Regions from separate parts of the Ruminococcus sp. RTP21204st1_B2_RTP21204_210225 genome, predicted to be linked through region 1. Evidence: predicted binding sites of a transcription regulator. Region 1 holds the regulator's gene; each other region holds the start of a gene.
The links. Region 1 encodes HrcA, which represses chaperone genes, less so after heat shock. Its sites were predicted from a motif close to TGTTAGCACTCNNNNNNNNNGAGTGCTAACA; they were not measured.

Region 1 (4,071 bases):
GGGTTGATGCCCTTGAATGGCTCTTTGCCAAGGAATTTCTTAACAGCTTCCTGAACGGCTGGTATTCTTGAAGAACCACCGACCATAAGGACTTTCTGAAGGTCGTTAGCTGACAGACCTGAGTCTGAAAGTGCCTGACGAACTGGTCCCATTGTTGACTCAACAAGGTCTGCTGTCATTTCGTTGAACTTAGCCTGTGTAAGTGTCATTTCAAGATGCTTTGGACCTGTAGCGTCTGCTGTGATGAATGGGAGAGAGATAGTTGATGATGCTGTAGATGAAAGCTCTATCTTAGCCTTCTCGGCAGCTTCCTTAAGTCTCTGCATTGCCATTTTATCACCTGAGAGGTCAACGCCCTCAGTCTTCTTGAACTCTGCGATCATCCAGTCGATAATTCTCTGGTCGAAGTCGTCGCCGCCCAGGTGGTTGTTACCTGCTGTGGCAAGAACTTCTGTAACACCGTCGCCCATTTCGATGATAGATACATCGAATGTACCGCCGCCAAGGTCGTAAACCATGACCTTCTGATCCTCTTCTTTATCAATACCGTAAGAAAGTGCAGCGGCTGTTGGCTCATTGATGATTCTCTTAACTGTCAGACCTGCGATCTGACCTGCGTCCTTAGTAGCCTGTCTTTGTGCGTCTGTGAAGTATGCAGGAACTGTGATAACAGCCTCTGTTACCTTTTCACCCAGATAAGCCTCAGCGTCAGCTTTCAGCTTCTGGAGTATCATAGCTGAGATCTCCTGTGGAGTGTAATCCTTGCCGCCCATGTGAGCCTTGTAGTCAGAGCCCATATGTCTTTTGATAGAAATTACAGTGTTGTCATAGTTTGTAACAGCCTGTCTTTTTGCTACCTGACCGATAAGTCTGTCGCCGTTCTTTGAAACGCCAACTACTGACGGAGTTGTTCTTGCACCCTCGCTGTTAGGGATAACAACGGCTTCGCCGCCCTCCATAACTGCTACACAAGAGTTTGTTGTACCTAAATCTATACCGATGATTTTGCTCATAAGATCAAGTCCTTTCAAAATTTACTTAATTTATATCAAGACCTTAAGTCCCGATGTCTTTGTTTATGGGTTTGCTACTATTACCATTGCGTGTCTTATGACCTTGCCGCCTATGGTGTAGCCGTTTTGAAGCACCTGCGCCACAATATTTTCACCCAGGTCAGGGTCGTCAACTGTGCTGACCGCCGTTGCAACGTTCGGGTCAAATTCCTTGCCCGCAAGCTCCATGACCTCAACGTTGAGCTTTTTCAGAGCGTCGCTGAACTGATTGAAGATCATTTCAACACCCTGTTTATAAACTGCGTCCTGAGTTTCTGTGCCTAACGCTCTTTCAAAGTTGTCAAACACCGGCAGGAAGCCGTTTATCACATTTCCCTTTGCTGTGTCTGTAAGCTCCAGTCTTTCCTTTGCGCTTCTTTTTCTGAAGTTATCATATTCAGCCATAAGTCTGAGATACTTGTCATTTGCTTCGGCAAGCTCTTTTTTCAGCTTTTCTGTTTCGCTCTCCTCCGCCTTTTTCTTTGTATCCTCAGTGGCATTTTCTGCGGTATCCGCCGCTTCTTTCACTTCTTCGCTTTCAGCAGAGGTGTTTTCCTCTTTTTCAAGCTCGGTGTCCTTTTCAGTTTCCTTACTCAATTTACGCCGCCTGCCTTTCTTTTTATTTATTTTCGTCATCTTCTTTGTTTTGCTCTTGTGGCTTTTCGGATATCATTTCCGATATCTTTCCTGTGAAATACTCGAGATATGGGATAAACTTCGCATAGTCGAGCCTCATAGGACCTATAAGCCCCAGCGCACCTGCTGTTTTGCCGTCCTTTGAGAACGGAGCTGTTATAATAGAGGAGTTGTGGATAACAAACCCGTCACGCTCAGGGGAGAACATAACGTGAAGCCCTGAGAACGTTTCGTCAATAAATCCTTTAAGCTCCTTCTGATTATCGAGAAAGCTTATTATCTCATTTTGGTTGAAGTCCTTGCAGGTGAGAAGATTACTCTGACCTTTGATAGACACGCTGCTCATTTCCTTTGTCATCTTCATTATCTCGGAAACAAGCGGTGAAAGGGTCATCATGTACGTTCCCATTGCTTCTGTGAGCTTTTCAAGATAAGCGTCCGAAAGACTGTCGATAGGCACGCCGTTGAGATTTTCCTTTACGAAGTTATCAAAAAACTCAAGCTGATCCTGACTGAGGTCGAACTCCAATCGGCAAACCTTATTCTTAATAGAGCCGTTGGACGTTATCATCAAAATAACGTACATTCTCTTTCCTGTAGGTATTACCTCTACCTTTGAGATAAGCGAGAACTTTGGCGTTGCGTTTGCGACCACCGCCGCACATTTCGTAAGATCCGCCAATGCCATTGAAGCCTTGTTCACAAGGTCTTCCTCTGTGACATATTCCTGCGGTATCATTGAATCCAGCATCTTCTTTTCATTTGCTGTAAGCTGGTTTTGCTCCATGAGCTGGTCAACATAAAGCCTGTAGCCCTTATATGTTGGTATTCTGCCTGCGGAGGTGTGTGGCTGTTCGAGATAGCCTTGCTTCTCAAGCTCTGCCATTTCATTTCTTATGGTCGCTGAGGACGCTTTGACGTGAGCCATTATCGCCTTTGAGCCTACAGGCTCGCCTGTTACGATATATTCATTGACTACCGCTGAAAGTATTTTCAGCTTGCGGTCGTCCATTTGCTCACCACCCGTTCTTCTTGTTAGCACTTATTGTATTTAAGTGTTAGCACTCTTTCTTCTCGAGTGCTAAGTATAGTTTATACCCTTTTGACGATTTTGTCAAGGGGTTTAAGACTATTTTTCTCACAAATTTTAAAAATATTTGAATTTCTTTTCCGTCATATTGCACAACACTTTGCTGAAAATGCAAAAAAGCGGGCAGACCGCAGTGGTCTGTCCGCCCGATGTTGGAAAAAGATCAGATAAAATTATTCTTTTGTATAAGCAGAAAGATCAGGAACAGCAAGCAGGCTGTCGTCTGCTTCGCCAATGGAATCTACAGTGAAGTAAACTGCACTTGATTCGTCAGCACCCTCTGGGAGCAGAACTACCTGCTTAAGGTCATATGTAGCGCCGTCAAAGCCGTAAACTATCTGACCCTCACCGCCTGAGACACTGCTGTCGAGGTTATAATACTCGTGAACAACGTTTGTTGTTGTGTCAATATATGCGTGGTCAAAATCGAGGGTCGCGCCGAAAAGAATGTCGGCTGACTTCCACTGATTTCCGTCGTCGTCCTCAATGCTGTAGGTAGTCGTGCCTTCTGAAACGTTGTAAAGCTTTCCGTCGCCAGGGCAAACTGTGTATGACTTCATGCCCTGAACTGTGAGTGCCTGATAAGCCTTGCCGTCCTTTATGCAGATAGTATACTTTGTGCCTTTGTTTGACATCTGACCTGTAAGGTTCGCAAGATAGTTGCCCTCATACTTGTCTTTCATCTGCTCGAAAGCTCTGAAATCACCGTCAACGTCATAATCCGTTGTGCCTACATTTGCGGGAGTGCTGTCAGCGTTGCTTTCAGCAGGAGCGGCAGACTCTGCGGCAGCCGTTGTTGTAGTAGTTGTTTCAGCCTTTGAAGAGCTTGCAGTATCGCTCTTAGTGCAGCCTGCCATTGCTGTACACATTGCCAAAGCTGCAATAATAGTTACCATTTTCTTGTTCATAATATTTTGCCTCCGAAAAATGACAAGAATCACTCGGCTGACTCAGCGCCTGACTCAACATCGAGTTCAGCGTCATAAGGGATATCTTCAGTGTCCTTATCGAAAGACTGCTCTGTCCAACTGTCAAAATCGTCAGGAAGCTTGACTTCAACGTTTTCAGTTGTGAATGAGTTTACTGTAACAGTAGTCGTTGAGCCGTCAGAGATAGTTTCTATCTTAACAATATCCTTTGTGTCAGCATTGAAGTAATACTTGAATGTTGTTGTGAAAGAATAATCGTCAGAATCGCTTGTGTCGAGAGTTACGCCTGATTCAAGCTCGATATCAGGATCTTCTGTGCTTTCAAAAGTTTCGCAGATAAGACCGTCGTCAGTTGTTTCAGAGC
Region 2 (4,071 bases), on a different contig from region 1:
TGTGAAAACATATCTGCGGCACTCTTTTGGTGTAAGCACGTTTTCGCTGTCATCAATGAGAAGCTTTTTAAGGCTTGTGAAAAGCACCATAAAGCCCACCAGACCTATGACTATCTCAGCAACGCTCATGAAGGTCTCATAGTGTTCAAGCCCTATTGCATCAGATATGGACGAGAAGTTTGCAAGCAGATTGTTTAGACAGTGTATTATAACTGTTGGCAGTATCGAGCCGCACTTTGCGGCGATAATAGCGTAAACAAGTCCTGTGCCGAATGCCGAAGCCGCCTGAGGGATATTTCCGTGCATAAGTCCGAATGCAAGTGCCGAGAAAAGCACCGCCGCACCCCTTCCGTATGGGCTTAGAGCCGTGAGGATCGCTCCACGGTAGATAAATTCCTCCACGATAGGGGCTATTATCACAACGTATGAGAACTGCACTATTACTGCAAGGGCAGAGGGCTGATGAATGGAAAAATCGCTTGTGGGAACTGTCACTCCGTTTTGACCAAGTATACCCGTGAGGATAGATATGAGCTGTGACAGCAGAATGTTTATCACAAAGCAGGCTGAAAACCATTTTAGCCCTTTTACTGCCGTGCCTTTTTTCGGCTTTATGAAGCTTGATTCTCGTTTTCGGAAAAGTATAGCAAAAACTATCCCAAAAACAAGCACGCTCATAAGAGTGATAAACAAATTTGCCGTCATGGAAAAAGTAGTTGAGCTTATAAAAGCGGTCTGCTTTTTCAGATAGCTGAGAACTGCCGAGTAGCTAAGAGTGAATTTTCCTGAGTGGTAAGTGTATGCAACGTAAAAGAATAACACTGCGAATATCCTGTTTAGCAGGTTGTATAAAATGAGCAGAAGTGAAATTTTCACGCAATCTATAGTAAGAAGTTTCTTTTCCTGCTGTTTTTCAGGGGTCAGCAGAGAAACAGACTTTTTGGTAGTCAAATATTATTCCTCCCTTGTTCGGTCTTGTCTATATATTATAACACACAACATGGTGCTTTTGCAAATGGTATTTTGTCAGGTATGTGATGAAATGTTATGGATTTGTAAATAAATAAGAGAAATTTTGTGATAACTATTGCATTTTATCAACCTTGTTGTATAATATAATTAGCACTCAAATAGATAGAGTGCTAATTATATTGCTAACAATACTGAAAAGTAAAAAAATAAGGAAAGGTCGAGGTTTTATGCAGACAAAAGAATTTAAGGCAGAATCCAAAAGACTGCTTGATATGATGATCAATTCGATCTACACTCATAAGGAGATTTTTCTCAGAGAGATAATCTCAAATGCAAGCGACGCTATTGATAAGCTGTATTTCAAGTCCCTGACAGACACTTCTGTGGGAATAAAAAAGAGCGACTTCGCTATCAATATCGCTATCGACAAGGAAAACAGAACGCTTACAGTTTCTGATAACGGCATCGGTATGACCGAGGAGGATCTTGAAAACAACCTTGGTACTATCGCAAACTCAGGCTCGTTTGCTTTTAAGAAAGACAATGACCTTGGAGACGATGTTGATATCATCGGTCAGTTCGGTGTAGGCTTCTATTCTACTTTTATGGTAGCAAAGGAAGTTACCGTTGTAACAAAGGCTTTTGGCAGCGATCAGGCTTACAAGTGGACATCTGACGGTGTTGAGGGCTACACAATAGAAGAGTGTGACAAGCCTGACGGCGTCGGCACAACTATCACACTTAAACTCAAGGACGATACTGATGACGAGAAGTATTCAACATATCTTGATCAGTATCAGATACAGTCACTTGTAAAGAAATATTCTGACTACATCAGATTCCCTATCAGAATGGAAGTCGAGCATACTCATTATAATGAGGAGGGCAAAGAGCCTGAGGTACACAAGGCTATCGAAACTCTTAACAGCATGACCCCTATCTGGAAGAAGAACAAGAGCGAGCTAAAGGACGAGGATTACAACAACTTCTATATGGAGAAGTTCGGCGACTATGAGCCACCTGTTGCACATATCCATTCAAAGAACGAGGGCGTTGCAACATATGATGCACTGCTTTATATCCCTGCCCGTGCGCCTTTTGACTATTACTCAAAGGACTATGAAAAGGGACTCCAGCTTTATTCAAGCGGTGTAATGATAATGGAAAAGTGTGCAGACCTGCTTCCTGACTGGTTCAGCTTTGTAAAGGGCGTTGTTGACTCTGAGGATCTCTCACTGAACATCTCCCGTGAGCTTTTACAGCAGGACAGACAGCTCAAGATAATCGCAAAGAACCTTGAAAAGTCCATAAAGAACGAGCTTGCAAAGCTTCTGAAAAACGACCGTGAGAAGTATGAGAAGTTCTACAGCGTATTCGGGCTTCAGTTTAAGTTTGGCATTTATCAGTCATACGGCGCTGCAAACGAAACTCTGAAAGATCTCCTTATGTTCCCGTCCTCATTTGACGGCAAGAACGTTACACTCAAAGAGTATGTTTCAAGAATGAAAGAAGATCAGAAAGAGATCTACTATGCTTGCGGCGAAACAAAGGAAAGGATCGAAATGCTCCCTCAGCTTGAAAAGATCAAGGATAAGGGCTATGAAGTTCTTTACTTTACACAGGACGTTGACGAGTTCGCTATCAAGGTGATGATAAACTATGACGGCAAGCCTTTCAAGTCCATAAGCGACGCTGATCTCGACCTTGACACAGAGGAAGAAAAGGAAGAGGCTAAAAAGCTTGACGAAGAGAACAAGGATATGTTCGCTTTCATGCAGGAAGCTATCGCTGACAAGGTAAAGACTGTCCGTCTTTCAAAGAAGCTTAAAACTCACCCTGTTTGTCTTTCATCAGACGGCAGCATAACTATCGAAATGGAGAAGGTACTCAACGCTATGCCTCAGAATGACGGCAATAAGGTAAAGGCTGAAAAGGCACTGGAGATAAATCCAAATCACCCTATCTTTGAGAAGCTGAAAGACCTCTATGCTAACGATAAGGACAAGCTGAAAGACTATGCAAAGCTTCTTTACGATCAGGCTTTGCTTATCGAGGGTATGTCTATCGACAACCCTGTTGAGTTTGCAAACCTTGTTTGCGAGCTTATGACAAAGTAATAAAGCTATACAGATACTCTCTTAACATACCGAAAGCCGTGGGAACAGCAGTGTTTCCACGGCTTTTTTGTGCTTTTCAGGCTGATAATTGTAGGTTTTATACAAAACAAAATAAGTTTATTTGTTAAAAAAACAGATTCAGAAAACAAATTTTATGTATGCTGTTGACAAATAAATGTAGGTGTGTTAATATAATTATAGTGAAATTGATACATAACATCTTTTATTGGAGTGTTACCTTTCATTTATAGACTGGGCATGACCAACTTTGTACGGACATATTGTGTGGGTTCGTATTAAGGTTGGCTTTTTTTATTTTATAGGGGGATTTTTAATGAAAATAATCAAGGTGATAAATAATAACACCGTAAGCGTTATAGACGATAAAGGAAAAGAGCAGATAATCTCAGGCAAGGGGATAGGCTTTGGGAAAAAATACGGCGACGAGCCTGATAAGGATAAGATTCAGAAAATGTATCTTGTCACAGACTCAGAGCTTAGAAAAAGGCTTATCGAGTGCCTGACCGAGATACCATATGAGCATATAAAGCTTACGGCAGATCTTGTGGACTATATTTCTTCACATATCGACGGACGGCTAAACGAGTCGCTCATAATAACACTTTCAGACCACATCTCATTTGCCATTGAAAGAAAAAAGCAGGGACTTGAATTTGATAATCCTCTCATGGACGCCATAAGCGACTGTTTCCCGAAGGAGCTTGCTCTTGGAAGATATTGCGTGGCGGAGATATATCAGCGTTTGGGCGTTGAGCTGAGGGGTGATGAAGCGGGCTTTATCGCAATGCACATCATAAACGCAAGGCTCGGCACAAAAATGGAACAGATACAGGATATCACTAAAATGGTGAACAGCTGTGCTGAGATAGCAGACGCTTGCCTGGCAGGGAAGATAAACAAGAACTCTGTTGCATATGAAAGATTTCTTGTGCATTTAAAATATCTTGCGAAAAGACTCTTC
Region 3 (4,071 bases), on a different contig from region 1:
TTTGTAGGCTCCTTTGGCTTTGGCTCGATGTAGAAATCACCAGTGTAGCCCTTTGAACGAGCGTAATCAACTGTCATCTTCATAAGTCTTGCCATGTTGTCAAGCTCCAGACCCATGTTTGTGTTCAGAAGAGTCTCATATCCTTCTCTTCCGCCCCAGAAAACGTAGCCCTTACCGCCAAGCTTGATAGTAGCGTCAACAGCGTTCTTGATCTGAGCAGCCGCATAAGCGAAAACATCAGCAGAAGGTGATGTGCCTGCACCATGCATATATCTTGGGTGATCGAAGCACTTAGCAGTACCCCAAAGAAGCTTCTTAGTAGGGTCAGCAGCCATTTTTTCAGCTATGTAGTCAACTACCTCAGCAAGCTTTGCGTTAGTGGTGCCGAGATCACCGTACTCAGGAGAAAGGTCACGGTCATGGAAGCAGAAATAGTCGATAGAAAGCTTGTCCATTATCTCGAAAGCAACATCGACCTTCTTCTTAGCTCTTGCCTCAGGAGCAGCCTCGCCCCAAGTCTTGTCAGTAGTGCCGCAGCCGAACATATCAGTGCCGTCGCCGCCCATTGTGTGCCACCATGAAAGAGCGAACTTGAGCTGTTCTCTCATAGTCTTGCCCATTACAACCTCATCTGGGTTATAATACTTAAAAGAGAGGGGATTAGTTGAGTTTACGCCCTCATACTTGATCTTTGGAATATCCTTAAAATACTCTGCCATAATTTTGACCTCCGAATATATTATTGTTTGATCTTAACGATTAAACGATTACAATACAATAATACACCAAATCGCACCCGTTTGTCAACTGTTTTTTATCAAAATTGCATATATTGATATATATTAAAATTGTGGGATAACTGCATAGACACACTATTTTTTCTCGTATTTTCATCAATATTTCTGTAATAATTTTCTGTAATAACTGCACAAATTTTGACAACTAAACTTGTGCAAACAAATGATTTATCTTTTAATTTGGCAACATTTCTGCAATTGTTGCATTTTTTATGCAACAAATTACCCCTTTTTCGGGATAAGTATAAGGGTATTATCCCAAATCGAATATCCTGCAAGGTAGCAGTGTATGAGGAAACATTTTGTCAACGTGAGTTAGGTGAACACGATGAGAGGTTCTGATCGCACAGAAAAGCACTTCCTGCACCTTGTTTGAAGCTTGAAAATTGAATATAAAATACGGATAAACCCACGGCAATAAATCTGTAGGGGCGAACACCGTTCGCCCGTCGAAGGAACAAGCCCACAATTACAACACGGTTTGGCAACCGAAAAACTTGCCCACCGCACTTGTATGGGAGCGACGCAATTTCTGTTTCACAGAAATGGGCGTCCCGTTCGGAGAGGTAACGCCGTGGTTTTGGTATCTTCGATGTTGAATTATTCGGGGTGACATTGTTGTGATAATCTCCGTTAATTCAATTGGTGAGGAATATCGGGACGCCGAGGGCGTCGTCCCCTACAATTATGGATACTGTTGATACGCATACCTCCATTGAATACATTTATCCCCACCCGAAAATCTGATTTCAGACCTGCAATACCCCTTAATAAATTGTACAATATGCTTCTGAAACCAATTTTTATCCTGATAGATATTGTGCAATCCTACAAAAATCACATAAATGACCTTAAATGACTTGAATTTTGCGAAAAAGGTGCTAAAATATAATTAGCACTCAGAAAGACTGAGTGCTAACAATCAAACGGTGAGAGTGCTGAAAAGACTAAAAATACAGTAGCTCACAATATTTTACAAAGCTTATAATTGGTATTATAAAAGGAGGAACTTATCATGGCGATCAAACCATTGCAGGACAGAGTTGTAGTTAAGATGACAGAGGCTGAGGAAACCACAAAGAGCGGTATCATTCTCACAGGCTCAGCTAAGGAAAAGCCTGAGGTCGCAGAGGTAATAGCTGTGGGCCCTGGTAAAAAGGACGTTACTATGGGCGTTAATAAGGGCGACAAGGTGCTTATCTCTAAGTACAGCGGTACTAATGTTAAGCTGGACGGTGAAGAGTTCATTATCGTTAAAATGGACGACATTCTCGCAGTTGTTGACTAATTTCACTGCATTTTAAATAGTATATAAACGGAGGTAATTTACAATGGCTAAGGATATAATTTTTGGCGAAGACGCAAGAAAAGCTTTGCAGAGCGGTATCGACAAGCTCGCAAACACTGTTAAGATAACACTGGGACCTAAGGGCAGAAATGTAGTTCTTGATAAGAAGTATGGTGCTCCTCTTATCACAAACGACGGTGTTACTATAGCTAAGGAGATCGAGCTTGACGACCCATTCGAGAACATGGGTGCACAGCTTGTAAAGGAAGTCGCTACTAAGACTAACGACGCTGCCGGTGACGGTACAACAACAGCTACATTGCTTGCTCAGGCTCTTGTTAGAGAGGGTATGAAGAATATCGCAGCAGGTGCTAATCCAATGGTACTTAAGAAAGGTATGGATCAGGCTGTAGATACTGCTGTTGAAACTATCGTCGCTAACTCAAAGAAGATAGAAGGCTCTGATGAGATAGCTAGAGTAGGTGCTGTTTCTGCCGCTGATGAGAATATCGGTAAGCTTATCGCTGAGGCTATGGAAAAGGTAACTGCTGACGGCGTTATCACTCTTGAGGAGTCAAAGACTGCTGAAACTTACAGCGAAGTCGTTGAAGGTATGCAGTTCGACAGAGGATATATCGCACCTTACATGGTAACAGATACAGATAAAATGGAGGCTGTCCTTGATGACGCTTACATTCTTATCACAGACAAGAAGATCTCTAACATTCAGGAAATTCTTCCACTTCTCGAGCAGATCGTAAAGGCTGGCAAGAAGCTCCTTATCATTGCCGAGGACGTTGAGGGCGAGGCTCTTTCAACTCTTATCGTAAACAAGCTGAGAGGTACTTTCACTTGCGTAGCTGTAAAGGCTCCTGGCTTTGGCGACAGAAGAAAGGAAATGCTTCAGGATATCGCTATCCTCACAGGCGGTCAGGTAATTTCATCTGAACTTGGTCTTGAACTCAGCGAAACAACTATGGAGCAGCTGGGCAGAGCAAGACAGGTAGTCGTTCAGAAAGAGAACACTATCATTGTTGATGGTGCTGGCAACAGCGACGATATCAAGGCAAGAGTTGGTCAGATCAAGTCACAGATCGAGAACACAACTTCTGATTTCGACAGAGAAAAGCTTCAGGAAAGACTTGCTAAGCTTTCAGGCGGCGTAGCTGTTATCAAGGTCGGTGCTGCAACTGAGGTAGAAATGAAAGAGAAGAAGCTGAGGATCGAGGACGCTCTGGCAGCTACAAAGGCAGCTGTTGAAGAGGGTATCGTAGCAGGCGGCGGAACAGCTCTTATCAACGCTATGCCAGCAGTTAAGAAGCTCGTTGACAAGCTCAGCGGTGACGAAAAGACAGGCGCTCAGATCGTTTATAAGGCTCTTGAAGAACCAGTTAGACAGATCGCAGTGAACGCAGGTCTTGAGGGCAGCGTTATCATAGACAAGATAATCCGTTCAAGAAAGGTCGGCTACGGCTTCAACGCTTATACTTCTGAGTATGTTGACATGATACCTGCAGGTATCGTTGACCCTACTAAGGTTACACGTTCAGCTCTCCAGAACGCAGCTTCTGTTGCTTCAATGGTACTCACAACTGAGAGCCTTGTTGCAGACAAGAAGGACCCACAGGCTGACGCTGCTATGGCAGCCGCAGCAGCAGGTGCAGGCGGAATGGGCGGTATGTACTAATAAGCTCCCATGACTAATATCTGATATAATTTACAGCCTCCGTAGTTATCCTGCGGAGGCTGTTTGTATGGAATGGGTAATATTTTATGACATGGTTTACAAAAATCAAATAATATCCTCGGCGTTTTTGTAAGTAAAATCCAAAAGTATTGATTAATTAAATTAAATATATACATATTGTTGCAGACGTCCGCTTAAAATTGGAGCAAATTATGATATTTAATAAAAAGTTAAATAAATATTCACACAATGGGTTTGTGAATTTGTTATAATACTTATATCAATTTGAATAATTATTG

Region 2: a site for HrcA is predicted at 1,118-1,148, ahead of htpG (molecular chaperone HtpG). Genes of this name have one in related genera too.
Region 3: a site for HrcA is predicted at 1,688-1,718, ahead of groES (co-chaperone GroES). Genes of this name have one in related genera too.

Annotation. Positions count from the first base shown of each region.
Region 1 covers NZ_JBCPGA010000008.1:50,233-54,303, reverse strand. The annotation lists gene dnaK (molecular chaperone DnaK) at 1-1,013, opposite strand, end outside; gene grpE (nucleotide exchange factor GrpE) at 1,077-1,649, opposite strand; gene hrcA (heat-inducible transcriptional repressor HrcA) at 1,672-2,700, opposite strand; gene AB5123_RS04940 (hypothetical protein) at 2,952-3,686, opposite strand; gene AB5123_RS04935 (hypothetical protein) at 3,716-4,071, opposite strand, start outside.
Region 2 covers NZ_JBCPGA010000006.1:37,909-41,979, reverse strand. The annotation lists gene AB5123_RS03815 (CPBP family intramembrane glutamic endopeptidase) at 1-951, opposite strand, end outside; gene htpG (molecular chaperone HtpG) at 1,200-3,089, shown strand; gene AB5123_RS03805 (PRD domain-containing protein) at 3,424-4,071, shown strand, end outside.
Region 3 covers NZ_JBCPGA010000004.1:89,866-93,936, forward strand. The annotation lists gene xylA (xylose isomerase) at 1-719, opposite strand, end outside; gene groES (co-chaperone GroES) at 1,813-2,085, shown strand; gene groL (chaperonin GroEL) at 2,129-3,772, shown strand.